4 regions of the Streptomyces sp. NPDC024698 genome follow, and region 3 is predicted to be linked to each of the others. Evidence: riboswitches for the same ligand, from Rfam matches in the RefSeq annotation. Region 3 holds a riboswitch; each other region holds the start of a gene.
What was found. Region 3 has a riboswitch for cyclic di-AMP ahead of ACZ4AA_RS31985 (transglycosylase SLT domain-containing protein). Riboswitches for the same ligand answer to the same signal wherever they lie in the genome.

Region 1: it holds a riboswitch for cyclic di-AMP, as region 3 does, so the genes downstream of both, ACZ4AA_RS32560 (C40 family peptidase) here and ACZ4AA_RS31985 (transglycosylase SLT domain-containing protein) in region 3, are expected to answer to the same signal.
Region 2: it holds a riboswitch for cyclic di-AMP, as region 3 does, so the genes downstream of both, ACZ4AA_RS15135 (M23 family metallopeptidase) here and ACZ4AA_RS31985 (transglycosylase SLT domain-containing protein) in region 3, are expected to answer to the same signal.
Region 4: it holds a riboswitch for cyclic di-AMP, as region 3 does, so the genes downstream of both, ACZ4AA_RS13120 (transglycosylase family protein) here and ACZ4AA_RS31985 (transglycosylase SLT domain-containing protein) in region 3, are expected to answer to the same signal.

Annotation. Positions count from the first base shown of each region.
Region 1 covers NZ_JBVHLK010000023.1:21,378-25,531, forward strand. The annotation lists gene ACZ4AA_RS32550 (PadR family transcriptional regulator) at 1-13, opposite strand, end outside; gene ACZ4AA_RS32555 (hypothetical protein) at 192-506, shown strand; gene ACZ4AA_RS32560 (C40 family peptidase) at 595-2,526, opposite strand; cyclic di-AMP (ydaO/yuaA leader) riboswitch at 2,534-2,705, opposite strand; gene ACZ4AA_RS32565 (hypothetical protein) at 3,195-3,419, shown strand; gene ACZ4AA_RS32570 (alpha/beta fold hydrolase) at 3,416-4,154, opposite strand, start outside.
Region 2 covers NZ_JBVHLK010000005.1:404,634-408,787, reverse strand. The annotation lists gene ACZ4AA_RS15145 (M16 family metallopeptidase) at 1-461, shown strand, start outside; gene ACZ4AA_RS15140 (M16 family metallopeptidase) at 458-1,846, shown strand; cyclic di-AMP (ydaO/yuaA leader) riboswitch at 2,063-2,222, shown strand; gene ACZ4AA_RS15135 (M23 family metallopeptidase) at 2,235-3,002, shown strand; gene ACZ4AA_RS15130 (GntR family transcriptional regulator) at 3,199-3,891, shown strand; gene ACZ4AA_RS15125 (HPr family phosphocarrier protein) at 4,115-4,154, opposite strand, start outside.
Region 3 covers NZ_JBVHLK010000022.1:29,219-33,372, reverse strand. The annotation lists gene ACZ4AA_RS31990 (HAD family hydrolase) at 12-821, shown strand; gene ACZ4AA_RS31985 (transglycosylase SLT domain-containing protein) at 944-1,720, opposite strand; cyclic di-AMP (ydaO/yuaA leader) riboswitch at 1,724-1,884, opposite strand; gene ACZ4AA_RS31980 (CocE/NonD family hydrolase) at 2,714-4,154, opposite strand, start outside.
Region 4 covers NZ_JBVHLK010000004.1:491,177-495,330, reverse strand. The annotation lists gene eno (phosphopyruvate hydratase) at 1-1,083, opposite strand, end outside; gene ACZ4AA_RS13120 (transglycosylase family protein) at 1,442-2,140, opposite strand; cyclic di-AMP (ydaO/yuaA leader) riboswitch at 2,145-2,338, opposite strand; gene ACZ4AA_RS13115 (transglycosylase family protein) at 2,525-3,469, opposite strand; gene ACZ4AA_RS13110 (cytochrome P450 family protein) at 3,718-4,154, opposite strand, start outside.

The DNA of each region.
Region 1 (4,154 bases), on a different contig from region 3:
TAGCGTCAGCCATGGGCCGACCGTATCGCCACGCGATCACCGCACGGCAGGCACCGCCGCGTACCGGCGCCCTCGACGGGCCGCGCCCGACGCGAAGAAGATCCGGGTGCCCGGCACAATGCGGGGTATACGGGCGATCACGCAACCGACCGCACCACCTCACCCTCGGCCCGGCCGCACTAGGAGTTCCTGTGACCACCTACGTCATCACCGTTCCCGGGACGTTCGTCCACGGCCTCTCGGACGCCTCCCGTGCCGACGTGGAACGCAGGCTTCGCCCCCAGGACCCGCAGAACACGGACCTGGGCGAGAGCGAGGAGCTGAGCCTGCTGACCGTCGACGACAACCGGTTCTCCGTCCGGCTGGAGATCGAGGCGGCGGACCGGAGAAGCGCCGAGGCCGAGGCCGTGCGGCTGGTCTCCGGCGCGCTCCGGGACAGCGGCCTGTCCGCGGACGACGCCCCGCTGGGGCCCGCCGCCGTCACCGGGATCGACAGCGAATTCTGACGGCGGGCCGCCGTGGCGCCCCCGGCACACGGCGGCGCTCCACGGACGGCGGTACGCCGCGGACCGACCGCGGCCGGCCGGGCCGCTCTCAGACCGGGCGTACGACGCTGTGGACGGCCGCCTGTCCGGCGTAGGCGACCGACTCCTCGGCGATCCGTGCTCCGGGACTCGGCGCGTGGACCATCATGCCGTCGCCGACGTAGAGACCGACGTGGCTGACGTTGGCGTGGAAGAAGACCAGGTCACCGGGCTGCATCTCGGTGAGGGCGACCGCCGGGCCGGCCTGCGCCTGGTCCTGGGTGGTGCGGGGGAGCATGACTCCGGCACTCTTCCAGGCCGCCTGGGTCAGCCCCGAGGGGTCGTACGACCCGGGTCCCGACGCTCCCCACACGCACGGCATGCCGACCTGCGCGCGTGCGAAGGCGACCGCCTCGGCGGCCCTGCTGTCGTGTCCGACGACCGGCGGGGCGGCGGGAGCAGGAGCGACGAGGCTGTCGATGCTGAACCCCGGGTTCGTGCCTCCGGCGGCGGGCCACGCCTGCCGGCTGCCGGTCGTGCGCAGCGACTGCCGCCAGGCGTCGTCGACCGGCGGCGCCGGTTCGTTCGCCGGGGGCATGGGGGCGGAGCGGTAGGCGGCGGCCGGGGGCGCGGACTCGTACGCGGGCGGCTGGGGCGCCGGCTCACTCGCCGGGGGCATCGGCGCTGAGCGGTAGGCGGCGGGCTCGTACACGGGGGGTTGGGGTGCCGGCTCCCTCACCGGGGGCGGCGGAGGCGGCTGATACCCGCTGGGACGGGTCGGCGCCTCGTACGACAGGGGCAGGAGCACCGATCTGTACTCGGAGACGGGCGGCTCCGGCTCGTACGAGAGGGGCAGGAGCACCGACTTGTACTCGGCGGCCGGAGCCGCGGGCTCGTACACATGGGGCACGGAGCCCGTCTCCTGCACACGGGGCATGGAGCCCGTCTCGTACGCGCGCGGCATCGAGCCCGTGTCGTAGGCGCGGGGCATCGAGCCGGTGTCCTGCACACGGGGCATGGAGCCCGTCTCGTACGCGCGGGGCACCGACCCGGTGTCCTGCACGCGGGGCATCGAGCCCGTCTCGTACGCGCGCGGCATCGAGCCCGTGTCGAACGCCGTGGGGGCGGGCGCCGGCTGGAACGCGGGGGGCTGGGGCAGCTGCTGGAACGCGGCGGTCCGGGGCGCCTGTTCGTACGCGATGGGCTGCGGCGCGGGCTGGAACGCGGGGGCCGGGGGAAGCGACTGGTACGCGGGGGGCTGCGGGGCGGACGGGAACCGGGGCTCTTCCACCGGCCGGTACTCGATCGCCGGCGCCTGCGGCTGCCGCGGGACGGGCATGCTCGTCCGGGCCGCGTGCCGCGCCATCAGGTCCTGCGCGACCGCGAGCTTGCGCCGGGCGGTCTGCTTCCTGCCGTGCAGCGAGGACTTCTGCGAGGCGGCGGCGGCCGGAGCGGCCCCCGCCGGGAGCGCCGCGCGGACCGCCGAACCCGCTTCCGTCGCCGCCGGGGCGCGACCGGTCACGCTCTCGGCCGCCGGACCCGCGGTCAGCTCCAGGACGGGACGCCCGGCCGGTTCCGAAGCCGGTCCCGCGGTCAGCTCGCGCATCGGGGCCGCCGTCAACTCGGCGACGGGCCGCATGATCTGCTCCAGCTCGTACACCGTCGGAAGGTCCGACGAGGACCCCTTGGGGGCTCTCGCGCCCTCCTTCGGACGGGCACTCGCGCCACCCCGCTCCGGCAGCCGGTCGGACGGAAGGACGGCCGGGGCCGAGGGTCCGAACCGGGAACGCGCCCCGTCGAACCACTGCCGCATCAGGTCTTCCTCGGCGGGCTCGGAACCGCCACTCCCCTGGCCGGAGCCGCGTCGGCCCGGCCTGCGGGTGGAGTTCGCCAGAGCGCGGGTCCCGTTGAAGTTGCCGGTGGCCATCTCCGCCTGGTCGTAGAGGGACGAGAGCCGTCGGGCGACTTCTTCGCCGCTGGGCGGGGTGCGTTCCGGCGCCATCGAGTGGTGCTCCTTCCGTCGTCCGCCTACCGGGTTAGCTGTCGGGTTCGGGCGGACGATTCCGGAAGGTATGCCCTACGGCCCCTGCCCCGAAAGGCAGTCGGCCGATTCACCCCAGGTTCGGTGGGTCCCCGGCTCCCGCTGCCACGAGGACAGTCAGGACTCGGCGGAGGCCGCGCCGCCCGGCGACTTCGCCGGAGGGAGTCGGGCGACCTGGTCGCCAACTTAGCCATGATGTGCACCGGATGTGAAGATCCACGTCCCCTATGTCCGATACATTTTCGTGACCTTCGTCGCACCACCTCGCAGCGCGACGACGAGGACACGCGCCGTGCCCGAAAGGGAAGGCTGAGCACGGCCGTTGGGGTGATCGGGCACGAAGTCCGCCCCACCGGGCGGACTTGGCGAGACGCGGCCGGCCCGACTCCAGACGACCCGGCGGGACAGGCTCCGAGGCACCCGGCACTCCGGACACGCGCCCGGCCGACTCGACTGTGTCGAAAGTGTGCACAGAACTGGCGTTCCGTTGCATGCCGTTCGACATCGGCGGCGCCCGTTGGTCACACCTTGACCGGTTCTGGCCGAACTGGCCGGACAACTGCTGCCGTCACGCGCCGGCCGTACCGTCGAGGCACATCAGACCACGAGAGCGAGTCGAGGATCCCCACGTGCACGATGCGCCGATCTATGCCCAACTGATCTCCGAACGCGGGGACATACCGACCCTCGTACGGAGCGAGGCCCGTCGGCTGCAACGCGACTTCGAGTGGATCCTGAGCTGGGATCCGTCGACGGGCGCCCCGCTTCCCTCGGCCGCCGCACGCTCCGCGTCCGGCACCCGCCGTCCGCTCTCCCCGCACCCCGACGACCGGCTGGACGCGCCCGGGCCCTAGATCACGTCTGGTTCGCCGCCGGACCGTTCGGCGGGGAGCGGGTCGAGTCCGTCGGCGATCCGCGCGACCAGGCCGGAGACCGTGGCAGCCGTGACCCGGTGCCAGGTCCGGGCCCGCCGGACCATCGCGTGATCACCGCGCTCGACCCGCACGGCGCTCGCGGAGGAGCCCGCCTCCACGGCCCGCCGGACGAGGGCGAACGACTCCGCGGGGTCGGTGATCCGGTCCCGGTCGCCGTGCAGCACGATCACCCGCGTGTCCCGGAGGTGGGCCACCGGCTCGCCCTCCGGGCACCAGGGAGCCAGCGCCACGACAGCCCGGACCTGCGGTACGGCGGCGGCCCGCAGGGCGGCGCGCCCACCCATCGAGTGCCCCACGAGCACGACCGGCACCTCCCCGACGAGGGCGGACAGTTCAGCCAGTGCCCGCAGGACATCGGCGACGGGGTCGGCGTCCGCGCCGTTCCAGCCCCGGTGCCGATAGCGCACCTGCCCCACGAACGTGGCCTTGTCCGACAGGGCCCGCGTCACACAGCGCAGAAACGGCCGCATCCGTGCGCGGGCGACGTTCCACGGCCGCAGCGGGGCCTTGCTGTCGGCGGCACCACCGTGCAGGACCAGGACGGCGGCACGCGTCGGACCTGACCCCGGAGGGACCGCACGCCACGGCATCAGGGCCGCGGGGACGTCGGCCGCCACAGGCCGGGACACATCGTCGGCGGACCTCCGCGCAGAG
Region 2 (4,154 bases), on a different contig from region 3:
GCCGTGACCGCACCGCCGTCGCGGCCGGGTTCGGCCTGCTGCGACTCGCCGGAGCACCCTCCCTGGGCTGGCTGGACGTGAAGACGTCCGGCGACGTCGAGGTCCCGGTCATCGAGGCCGCCGTGGACGAGGAGCTCGCCCGGTTCGCCGAGGAGGGCCCCACGGCCGGGGAGATGGAGCGCGCCCAGGCCCAGTTGGAGCGCGAATGGCTCGACCGACTCGGCACCGTCGCGGGCCGCGCCGACGAACTGTGCCGCTACGCCGTCCTGTTCGGTGACCCGCAGCTCGCCCTGACCGCCGTACAGCGCGTCCTCGACGTCACGGCGGACGAGGTCCGGGAGGCCGCCAAGGCCCGCCTGCGCCCCGACAACCGCGCGGTGCTCGTCTACGAACCGACCACCGCCGAGGCCGCCGACGCGGCCGACTCCGCCGACGAGACCGACGAGGAGGCGGCGAAGTGACCCAGCTCGCCACCATGGACTTCCACCCACGCCCCCAGGCCGGACAGCCCAAGCCCTGGGCGTTCCCCGCTCCCGAGCGTGGCACCCTGGACAACGGTCTGACCGTGCTGCGCTGCCACCGCCCCGGACAGCAGGTCGTCGCCGTCGAGGTGATCCTGGCCGCGCCGCTGGACGCCGAGCCCGCTGGCCTGGACGGCATCGCCACGATCATGGCGCGCGCCTTCTCCGAGGGCACCGACAAGCACTCGGCCGAGGACTTCGCCGCCGAGCTGGAGCGCTGCGGCGCCACACTCGACGCGCACGCCGACCACCCCGGCGTACGCCTGTCGCTCGAAGTGCCCGTCTCGCGCCTGGGCAAGGCCCTCGGCCTGCTCGCCGACGCCCTGCGGGCCCCCGCGTTCGCGGACAGCGAGGTCGAGCGACTGGTGACCAACCGCCTGGACGAGATCCCGCACGAAACGGCGAATCCGGCCCGTCGTGCGGCCAAGGAGCTCTCCAAGGAGCTGTTCCCGGCGAGCGCGCGCATGGCGCGCCCGCGCCAGGGCAGCGAGGAGACCGTCCGGAACATCGACTCGTCGGCCGTGCGTGCCTTCTACGAGAAGCACGTGCGCCCCGCGACGGCCACCGCCGTCGTCGTGGGCGACCTGACCGGGATCGATCTCGACGAGCTGCTCGCCGACACGCTCGGCTCCTGGACCGGCTCGTCCGCCGAGCCGCTTCCCGTGCCGCCGGTGACCGCCGACGACACCGGCCGCGTGATCGTCGTCGACCGCCCCGGCGCGGTCCAGACGCAGCTGCTCATCGGCCGGGTCGGCTCCGACCGGCACGACCGCGTGTGGCCCGCCCAGGTCCTGGGCACCTACTGCCTCGGCGGCACCCTCACCTCGCGCCTGGACCGCGTCCTGCGCGAGGAGAAGGGCTACACCTACGGTGTGCGGGCGTTCGGGCAGGTCCTGCGCTCCGCGCCGGACGGCACGGGCGCCGCGATGCTCGCCATCAGCGGCTCGGTCGACACCCCCAACACCGGTCCGGCGCTCGACGACCTGTGGAAGGTGCTGCGCACGCTCGCGGCCGAGGGGCTGACCGACACGGAGCGCGATGTCGCCGTGCAGAACCTGGTGGGCGTCGCGCCCCTCAAGTTCGAGACGGCGGCGGCCGTCGCGAGCACGCTCGCGGACCAGGTCGAACAGCACCTGCCGGACGACTACCAGTCGACGCTCTACCGTCAACTGGCCGCCACCGGCACCGTGGAGGCCACCGCGGCGGCGGTGAGCGCCTTCCCGACGGACCGTCTGGTGACCGTCCTGGTGGGCGACGCGGCGCAGATCGCGGAGCCGGTCAGGGCCCTCGGGATCGGTGAAGTCACCGTGGTGGCGGCCGAGTAGAACCCGTGCGACCCAGGAGGGCCCTGACGGCTGAAGAGCCGTCAGGGCCCTCCTGTTTACGGGTGCAGCCCCCAAGATGTCCGTATTCGTGCGGGGGTTACCCCTTCTGCCCTGTGGCATGCGTTACAAAAATCGTGATCCGTTTGTTGTTCGAATGAGGCCCCGTCTAGCGTCGGTGCGACTGTTCGTCATGCAGTGCGCCGCGCCCGCGGCACCGGACAGTCATCGCCGAGTCCTCCATGACGCGAGTCAGGGGAGCCGGGGACCCATACGCAGTCCCTGGGGTGAATCGGACGCCCTCTCCTGAGGGGGTCCGTAGGAGACCTTCCTGCTCCGAACCCGTCAGCTAACCCGGTAGGCGAGAGGGAAGGAAAGGATCAGCCCCTACATGGCGTTCACCTGTGGCACCGGCAAGCATCGTCGTACGAGCAGCCGGGTGCACAGCACCACCACGACCGCCGTCGGGGTCGCGGCGCTCACCACCACCGGTGTGATCGGAACCCTGGCCGCTCCCGCGTTCGCCGCGGAGGCCTCCGTCGAGCAGACCGGGCTGACCCAGACCGTCACCCTGAACGACGCCGTCGCCGACCAGATCGACGCCCAGGCCTTCGCACAGCAGCGCGCCGCCGACGAGGCCGCCGCGCGCAAGCAGGCCGAGCAGACGGCACGCAAGCAGGCCGCCGCCCAGGCCGCGCAGCTCCGCCAGGCGAAGGAGCGCGCCGCCCGCGAGGCCGAGCGCAAGCGCCTGAACACGTTCGTCCTGCCGATCACCGGTTCGTACGTCTCCACCGGCTACAAGGCGAGCAGCAGCCTCTGGTCCTCCGGCAGCCACACCGGGGTCGACTTCCACGCCGCGTCCGGCACCTCGGTCCACGCCGTCGGCTCCGGCACGGTCGTCACGGCCGGCTGGGGCGGCGCCTACGGCAATCAAGTCGTGATCAAGATGCATGACGGCACGTACACCATGTACGGCCACCTGTCGTCCATCGGCGTGTCCGTGGGGCAGGCGGTCACCCCGGGCCAGCAGATCGGTCTCTCCGGGGACACCGGCAACACCACGGGACCGCACCTCCACTTCGAGGCCCGTACGACCGCCGAGTACGGCTCGGACATGGACCCCGTCGCCTACCTGCGCTCGCACGGCGTCAACGTCTGACGACCGCTTCGCGGCTTCTTCACCGCTTTCGATGCCCCGGTTCACCGAGCCGGGGCATCGTCGTTTCCGGATGCCGTCTGTCCAAAAAATATCCATGGGTTCAGGCATGCCATCGGAAATTCACGCCTCCTGCAATAGAGTCACTGAAGAAGCGTCAATCGACGGCGTTTCACGGGGATTAAAGCGGAGGTCCGTCATGCGTATTCCGGCGCACTCGGTGTGCACGGCGATCCGTGACGACATCGTCGCGGGTGTCTACGAGCGCGGCGGCCGCCTCACCGAGGAACTGCTGGCGCGGCGCTACGGCGTCTCGCGCGTCCCCGTGCGCGAGGCGCTGCGCACCCTGGAGGCCGAGGGCTTCGTGGTCACCCGCCGGCACGCGGGGGCCTGTGTCGCGGAGCCCACCGAGCTGGAGGCCGCGGACCTCCTGGAGATGCGCATGCTGCTGGAGCCGCTGGGTGCCGCGAGGGCGGCCCAGCGGCGTACGGAGGCCCACCTCAAGGTGCTGCGCGGCCTGGTCAGGCTGGGGCAGGAGCGTTCCAGGCGGGGCAACAGCGAGGATCTGCGCTCACTGGGCGGCTGGTTCCACGAGACGCTCGCGCAGGCCTCCGGCAGTTCCGCGCTGACGTCCACGCTCGCCCAGCTGCGCCACAAGATCGCCTGGATGTACTCGGTGGACGCGCCGGCCGACCCCGCGGAGTCCTGGGCGGAGCACGGCGGCATCGTGGACGCGGTGGCCCGCGGCGACAGCGAGCGGGCCCGCGCGATCACGGCCCTGCACACCGAGCGCGCCACGGCCGCGCACCGGCTCCGGTTTCCCGGCGCCGAACGGCCGGACCGTGTGAGGAGTTCGCAACATCCCGTAAACGTGACGGGCCTGCGTCATTAACACGGGCGCCGTATACAAAGAGGGATATTCCGTGGGGGCTCATTTCTGATGCCCTTTTATTCATGTGTCCGGAATTATCGTGCACGCCATTACGGCGGCAGCGGCGCGAGGGCCGTGCGGGGTTCCCGGATGATTTCCGCGCGGGGTACGGAAAACGGCTGAGCCGCGCCACCCGGTGAAGGGAGCGCGGCCCAGCCGTGTGTCCTGCTGCCCGTCGGGCGGCTCAGACGGTCTCGGGGAGCTCGTCGAGCCCCTCGGCGACC
Region 3 (4,154 bases):
TTCTTCGGATCATGGCCGCTCCGACTGCATATTCACTCATCGCCACTGACCTGGACGGAACGCTGCTGCGCGGCGACGACACACTCTCCGACCGGTCACGCGCCGCGTTGGCGAAAGTGACCCGGGCAGGTGCCCGGCATCTCGTGGTCACGGGCCGACCCGCGCCGCGCGTGCGACCGTTTCTCGATGAACTCGGCGGTGAGGGACTGGCGGTGTGCGGACAGGGGGCGCAGCTCTACGACGCCGCCACGGACCGCATGCTCTGGTCGGTGACCCTGGAGAGAGAGCTGGCGGAGACGGCGCTCGGCAAGATCGAGGCGGAGGTCGGGATGCTGTACGCGGCGGTCGACCAGGACGGCGTGGACGGCCTGACGCTCATCGAGCCGGGGTACGTCATGCCGCATCCGACGCTGCCGGCGGTGCGGGTGCCGCGCCGGGACGACCTCTGGGCCGAGCCGATCAGCAAGGTGTTGCTCCGCCATCCCTCGTTGTCCGACGACGAGTTGGCGTCGGCGGCACGGCAAGTGGTCGGTTCGCTGGCGACGGTGACCATGTCGGGGCCCGGCACCGTCGAACTCCAGCCATGCGGGGTGACCAAGGCGACGGGGCTCGCTCTCGCCGCGGCGCACCTCGGACTCAGCCCGTGCGGGACGCTCGCGTTCGGGGACATGCCCAATGACATCCCCATGTTCGACTGGGCGGCCCGGGGTGTGGCGATGGCCAACGCCCATCCGGAACTGAAGGCGGTGGCCGACGAGGTCACGCTGTCGAACGAGGACGACGGGATCGCGGTGGTGCTGGAGCGCCTCTTCGGCTTCTGACCGCGACCGGCGTGACCGTGACGGGAGCGAGAGCGCTCTCGCCCGCAACGCACCCGCACCCGTCGACGGTCCGAGAAGGAGCCGTGGGCGGGTGCGGGGGAAGTGCGAGGGTGCGGGGTGGATCAGTAGGCGCCGTTGACGTTGTCGATGGAGCCGTAGGTCTTGGCCGCGTAGTTGCAGGCGGCGGTGATGTTCGCGACCGGGTCGTAGATGTTCATCGACGTGCCGGCGACGTGGTACGCCTGGAAGGTGGGGTCGATGACCTGGAGCAGACCCTTGGAGGGGATGCCCGCGGCGGCGTTGGAGTCCCAGTTGTTGATGGCGTTGGGGTTGCCGGAGGACTCACGGATCACGTTGCGATAGATGCCGTCGTAGCTGCCGGGGATGCCCGCCTTGGCCATGACGTCGAGGGATTCCTTGATCCAGCCGTCGAGGTTGTTGCTGTAGGTCTTGGCGGAGGCCTGGGTGACCTTGGCCGTGGCCGTCGTGGTCTTGGCGACGGCGGAGGTCGCGTTCGCCGTGGTGCGGACGGTCGTCGAGCCCAGCGACTTCGTACCGACGGTCAGCTTCAGGCCCGGGCGGATCAGGGCGGGGTTGTCGCCGATGACCGCGCGGTTCGCCGCGTACAGCTTCTTCCAGCCACCGCTCTTGGGGTACTTCTGCGCCACCTTGGACAGGGTGTCGCCGGCGACGACCTTGTAGGTGACGAGCTGCACGTTGGGGACCACCGCGGTGTGGGCCGTCTTCGCGATCTGGGGGGCCTGCGCCGGGGTGGCGGCGCTGGCGCCGGTCGCGCTCACGAGCGGGAGGGCGAGGGCGATGCCACCCGTTCCGGCGGCGATCATGCCGCGGGTGATGACGTTGGCCTTCTTGCTGCGGTGCTTGCCTCGTACGGGCATGACGAATGTCCTCTCCGACGCCTGCGAGGTGAGCTGTCGGGTTCGGGCGGGAGATGCCCGGCCGCGCTGTAGGCACGGCTTCACCCCAAGCCGGTCCGGTATGTCCGGATCGGCGGCTTACCTGTGGTTCCCCCGCTCCTGCCGTGCGTGGGTCGATGGGTTTCCGGGCGGCGGCAGGATTCGGCGATCCGCCCGGGGTCGACCAGAACGTATGCGAGAGCACATGTCCGAAACAAGACGAGATTTGACCGCGAAGATCGCTTTCTCCTGGTTAAGGGCAGGGTAAAAAGTCCGATTGTGCCGGAATTGGATCCTCAACTTGCCTTTGGCGAAGGGGTTGAGTCGAGCGGGTCGCGAGGTGGCGGCCCGACGTGCCGGTGACTCAACTCACGAGACCAAAGGTCATCAACGCGGCATGAGGGGTAATTCGGGCATCACGCTCGCGCCGGCGGGCGCCGCCGGACCCTCCCGGGGGCGCCGAGTGCCCCCTTGCGGGAGGGGAATTGTGGCGTGGGCCACGTCGGGACGGATGGGTCCGCCCCGGTGCGAGGTGGGAGGCGAGAGGCGGGATGGGGGATGCAGGATGGGGGTGCGGGGCGTGAGCGAGCCTAGTTCGGGCGGAGGCGGGGTGAAGTGCCGCTCGTGGCAACGGTGTTCGGCGTACGAGGGGGAGTGCGGGCAAGGCGTGGACGAGGCGGGGGCGGTGTGCCGGGCGGGATGCGGGGCAAGGTGCAGGCGGGATGCGGTGCGGTGAACTCCCCTGCTCCGCAAGCCTCTTGCCCCGCGAGTCGCCTGCCCCGCGAGCCCACTCGTGGGCGTCCTGCCCTGAGGCCCTCTCCCCCGGACCCCCTCCGCGAGCTACCTGCTCCGAGCGCCCCTCTGTGAGCCGCCTGCTCTGCGAGTCGCCTTCGTGAGCCCTCTGCTCCAAGAGCCCCTGCCTCGCAGGCCCCCTCCCTCTCCCCCTCCCGCAAGCTCCCTGGGGCCTGTGCCCTGTCAGTCGGAGGTGCGGGGGATCCTCTTCTCCCAGGTCCGGTGGAAGACGACCTCGTCACCGGCCTTGCAGACGAGTTCGTCGGTCGTGATGAAGTCCCGCGCGTCGCAGCTCATGGCGGAGACGGTCTCGACACGGGCGTCCCACGGCAGGTCGGGGCGGTGCAGCCGGATCGACCAGGTCGAGCGAGCGAGCGCGGACAGCGGGTCCGACGTCTCGATCGTGTACGTCTCCCGCCCCTCCTCCGTGCATTCGAGGCCGTCGGGATACACGCGCGTGCCGCCGTGGCCCGGGGTCACCTCCAGGCGCCAGGTCTCCGCGGCCACGTCGCGCAGCACCAGGCGCCGCGGCCGGGGCTCGTCCAGGGTCGCGGAGACGGTCACCCCGAGGGGCTCGGACTCCTCGGGCTCGCCGAAGGTGATCGAGGGGTCCGACTCCCTTGTCCGTACGGGGAGTTCGAGGACGCTGCCGATCGGCTCCAGGGTGAATCCCGCCTCCGAGCCCGGCTCGGGCCAGATCCAGGGCCAGTAGGCGGAGGAGACGCCCAGCCGGATGCGGTGGCCGGCCGGGAACGCGTAGCCGATGGCGCCCAGGTCGAACACCACGTGCTCCGTGCCGCCAGGACTCCAGGGAACCGCCTGGCCGGGCCCCCGGCGCGCCGACAGATTCAGGGCGCCCCGGGTGACGAGCGTGGACGCCCCGTCCGGCGCCACGTCGCACAGCCGGGCGATCACCTGACCCCTGGGCACCATGGAGGTCAGCCGCAGAGTGACCCGGGGGCGGCCCAGCAGCCAGGTCTCCTCCGGCACCTCGAACTCGAAACAGGCCGACCGGGCGTCCTCCTCCCGCTGGTCCGGCGGCAGGTCGGCGTCGTCGCCGAACGGGAAGGGGCGGCCCGCGTCGACCCCCGTGTGCTGTGGGGACCGCACCGGCACCGGGGTGCCCTGGAGCGCGTACGCGACCGGGGTCACCGAGGGTGAGGGCCAGGCGGGGTCGCCCACCCAGCGGCCTGGGATCCGCTCGTACACGGTCGCCGGAGGGTGCGCGTCCATCACGTACGAGCGCAGCAGGGGGACGGAGAGCGCGTCCGTCTCCTCGCCCTTGAGCCAGTGGTCCCACCAGCGCAGCGTCTCCTGGAGGAAGCCGATCGCCGGTCCGGGCGGCAGGTCGCGGTCCGGGTACTGGCGGGACCAGGGGCCGATGAGTCCTCGTACGCGATCCGGTGGCAGGTTCCGCACCAGGCGCAGCACCGTGTCGCGGTGCGGGTCGTGCCAGCCGCCGACCGCGAGGACCGCCGCGCGGACGTCCCCGTACTCCTCGCGAACGCCGTCGTGGCGCCCGTACGGATCCCCGGTCCGGTGTGTCGGCCAGGTGTGCATCCAGGGGACGGCCGCCTCCAGTCGCTTCTCCCACATGTCCCGCCACATCCCCTCGCCCACGTGC
Region 4 (4,154 bases), on a different contig from region 3:
GCACTTGAAGCCGTTGCGCTGGGCCAGCTCGACGGCGTCCAGGGTCTCGGTCAGCGAACCGATCTGGTTGACCTTGACGAGCAGGGCGTTGGCCGAGCCCTCCTCGATGCCGCGAGCCAGACGCTCCGGGTTGGTGACGAAGAGGTCGTCGCCGACGATCTGGACCTTGTCGCCCAGCTTGTCGGTGATGACCTTCCAGCCGGCCCAGTCGTCCTCGTACAGCGGGTCCTCGATGGAGACGAGCGGGTACGCGGAGACGAGCTCCTCGTAGTACTCGGTCATCTCGGCGGCCGAGCGGGACTTGCCCTCGAACTCGTACTTGCCGTCCTTGTAGAACTCGGACGCGGCGACGTCGAGCGCGAGCGCGATCTGCTCACCGGGGATGTAACCGGCCTGCTTGATGGCCTCGACGATGAGGTCGAGGGCGGCGCGGTTGGACTCAAGGTTCGGGGCGAAGCCGCCCTCGTCGCCGAGGCCGGTGGACAGGCCCTTGGTCTTCAGCACCTTCTTGAGGGTGTGGTAGACCTCGGCGCCCCAGCGCAGGGCCTCGGAGAAGGACTCCGCGCCGATCGGCGCGATCATGAACTCCTGGATGTCCACGTTGGAGTCGGCGTGCGAGCCGCCGTTCAGGATGTTCATCATCGGAACGGGCAGCAGGTGCGCGTTCGGGCCGCCGAGGTAGCGGAAGAGCGGCAGGTCGGACGCCTCGGAGGCGGCGTGCGCGACGGCGAGCGAGACGCCGAGGATGGCGTTGGCGCCGAGCGAGCCCTTGTTGTCGGTGGCGTCGAGGTCGAACATCGCCTGGTCGATCAGGCGCTGCTCGGTGGCGTCGTAGCCGACGAGCTCCGGGCCGATCTGCTCGATGACGGCGAGGACGGCCTTCTCGACACCCTTGCCGTGGTAGCGGTTGGGGTCACCGTCGCGAAGCTCGATGGCCTCGAACGCTCCGGTGGAGGCGCCGGACGGAACGGCGGCACGACCCGTGCTGCCGTCGTCGAGGCCGACCTCGACCTCGACCGTGGGGTTGCCTCGGGAGTCCAGGATTTCCCGGGCTACGACGACGTCGATGGACGGCACGAGCATCTCCTTATGGGATGTGACGCGGGTACGCGGAGCTTGGCAGCCCCGCGGGATGAGCCTAACCGGCTCAGGGGGATCGGCCAGCGATCGACCACCCCTTGAGCGGAACTGAGCGTACATATTGTTTCTGAACGGAACAAAAAAAGAAATAAAAAACCCCGCTCCGGCGCGTGCGGGGGAACACGCGCCGGAGCGGGGAGCCCGTGGGGACGGGGAGCCTCGACGGGTCTCCGGTGCGTGCGGAGACCCCACGAGGGGGCTGTTGCCTGCCGGGGTCGCGGCGCGGTGCCGGTGTCCCGGCCGCCGTCCGCCGAAAGCGGCCGGGTCGACCGGCGTGCCGCGCCGTCCGGATCGGCTCAGCTCAGCTCAGGTGCAGCTGCTGGCCCGGGTAGATGACGTCGGCGTCGGCGACGATGTCCTTGTTCAGCTTGAACAGCTTCTGCCAACCGCCCTTGACGTGCTTCTTCTCGGCGATCGAGCTCAGGGTGTCGCCCTTGACGACCTTGTACTCGCCGTCGCCCTTCTTGACCTTCTTGCCGGTCGGCGTGGTGACGGTCTTCTGGGCGGCGGGGCGCTCCGCGGAACGGGAGGCGGGCTGCTCCGTCGTCCGGGTGGCGGGGGCGCTCTGCGAGGCGCTCGACGAGGAGGGCGCGGACGGGGCCGCCGGGGCGGAGCCGCCGCCGTAGGGGGTGCTCGACAGTCCGGTGCCGCAGGTCGGCCAGGCGCCCTTGCCCTGCGCGGCGAGGACCTTCTCGCCGATGGTGATCTGCTGCGACTTCGAGGCCTGGTCGGCGCTCGCGGCATAGGCGGTGCCGCCGTACGCGGCCCAGGTGGAGGACGAGAACTGAAGGCCGCCGTAGTAGCCGTTGCCGGTGTTGATCGACCAGTTGCCGCCGGACTCGCACTGGGCGACGGCGTCCCACTCGGAGGCGGTGGCCGCGGAGGCGTTGCCGGCCGCCATCAGCGGGGCGGCGATGGCGACACCGGTGACACCGGCGAGAGCGGCGACGCGGGTGGCCTTGTTCGGGCGGCGGTGCTTGCCCTTGCTGGAGAACAGCATGGAGAGATCCCCTCACCGACGCCTGCGAGGTGAGCTGTCGGGTTCGGGCCGAATGAGTTGCCCGGCCGCATGCCTCGGATCCCGTCTCCAGGACGTCCGGCACGCGGCTTCACCCCAAGCCGATCCCGGACGTCTCTCGACTCCCGGGCCCGGCACTTACCTTGGGTCCCCCGCTCCTGCCTACGGCGCATGACGCGACGACTGTTCCCGTACGGCCGTTGGCAGGATTCGGCGTTGCGACCGTCGGGGCCCGCTGTGGCGAGCGGTCACGACCGTAAGCAGTCGATCGACGGAAATTCAAAGACGATCAGGGCTTCTGAGACCCATCTCTCACTTGCACCAAATGGGACATTACCCGGCGAACCGTGACGCGAACTCCCGCTACTACTGGGCCGTTTCGGCGACGACGGCAATGCTCCGACCAGGGACGACGAGGCCGGGACCGCTGTCGGCGGCCGACGTGTCGGCAGCGGCCGGCTTGTCCCAGTCGTCACCGAGGCCGAGGTCGCCGGAACCGTCCCAGATGCTGCCCAAGACCTTTGCGGCGTACGAGTCGTCGGCGGTGTCGCTCTCGGCGCTCGCGGCGTGCCGTCCGGCCGAGCCGTCGGCGGTGTCGCCGGTGGCGTCATCGGCGGCCTCGCCGCCGCGGTGGCGCCCGCCGGTGCCGCTCGGGGTGGCGGAGGCGCTCGAAGAGGCTTCCTTCTGCCCCGACTTGGCCGAATCAGCCGTTTTGTCGCTCTTGCCCGGCGTCGCGTCCGGAGTGCCGGAGGTCTGCGAAGCACTCGGCGCCGGGGTGCTGTCGGCCGAGGTCGAGGAGTTGCCCGAACCAGACGAATCACTCGAAGCGGACGAGCTGGGCGAAGTCGACAAACCGGAGGAAGTGTATGAACTGGAGTCGTCACCACCGCTGGACGAGTCGCCGGCCAGGCCCGTGTCGACGCTGATCTCGCCCGAGCCCTTACTGAGCCCGGAGAGCGGCCCGCAGGTCGGCCAGGCCTTGAGTCCCTGGTCGTCGAGCACCTTCTCGGCGACGGCTATCTGCTGCGAGCGGCTGGCCTGGTCGGCGGTCGGGGCGTAGTCCAGACCACCGTGCGCCTCCCAGTTCTCCTGGTCGAGCTGAAGGCCGCCGTAGTACCCGTTGCCCTGGTTGGCGCTCCACGCGCCACCGCTCTCGCACTGTGCCACCCGGTCCCAGGTGGTTCCGTCGGCGGCGCTCGCGCTCGCCGCGGCGAGCAACGGGATGGCGATCGCCGATCCGGTCACCCCTGCGGCGACGATGAGTGCCGGGGCCTGACGAGGGCGACGGTGACGGCCGTTCCCGGAGAGCATGCGGAAGCCTTTCGCGTGACAGCGGGGAGCAGCGCGACTCCCGTCAATCAGGAAGCACGGGGGCCGCGTTGATGGGTGAACGTAGTCGCAGTCGATCGCTGGTTACAAGTCGATGCAGTACAGATCACGCGAAGATCACAGATTTGATGGACCGTCATGTTCCGGTAGCCGTGGGAGCGCTCCTTCCGGTATGCGGAAGGAGCGCTTCAGCAGGGGAGGCGAAGGGTCGGCGATGGGCCGATCACGGCCTATTTGACCGGGGTGAACTCCACCGGAAGTGTGCGCAATCCCCGCATAATGAGGCCTCCGCGCCAGCGCAAATCAGCCGATTCTCCAGCGAGTTGGATGTCGGGAAGACGGTCGAGGAGCGTACGGATCGCGGTCTGCCCCTCCAGCCGGGCGAGCGGCGCGCCCAGGCAGTAGTGGATGCCGTGGCCGTAACCCAAGTGCTGAAGGTCACGTCGGGAAAGATCGAGCGTGTCCGGATCCTCGAAGCGTTCCGGGTCGCGGTCCGCCGCCGCGAGGACCACGAGCACGGGGTCGCCGGCCGCGATGTCCTGCCCGCCGATCCGCACGTCCTCGGTCGCGAACCGCCAGGTGGCCAGTTCCACGGGCCCGTCGTAGCGCAGGAGTTCCTCCACCCCCGTCTCCAGCAGACCGCTCTCCCCGGCCGCGAGGGAGGACT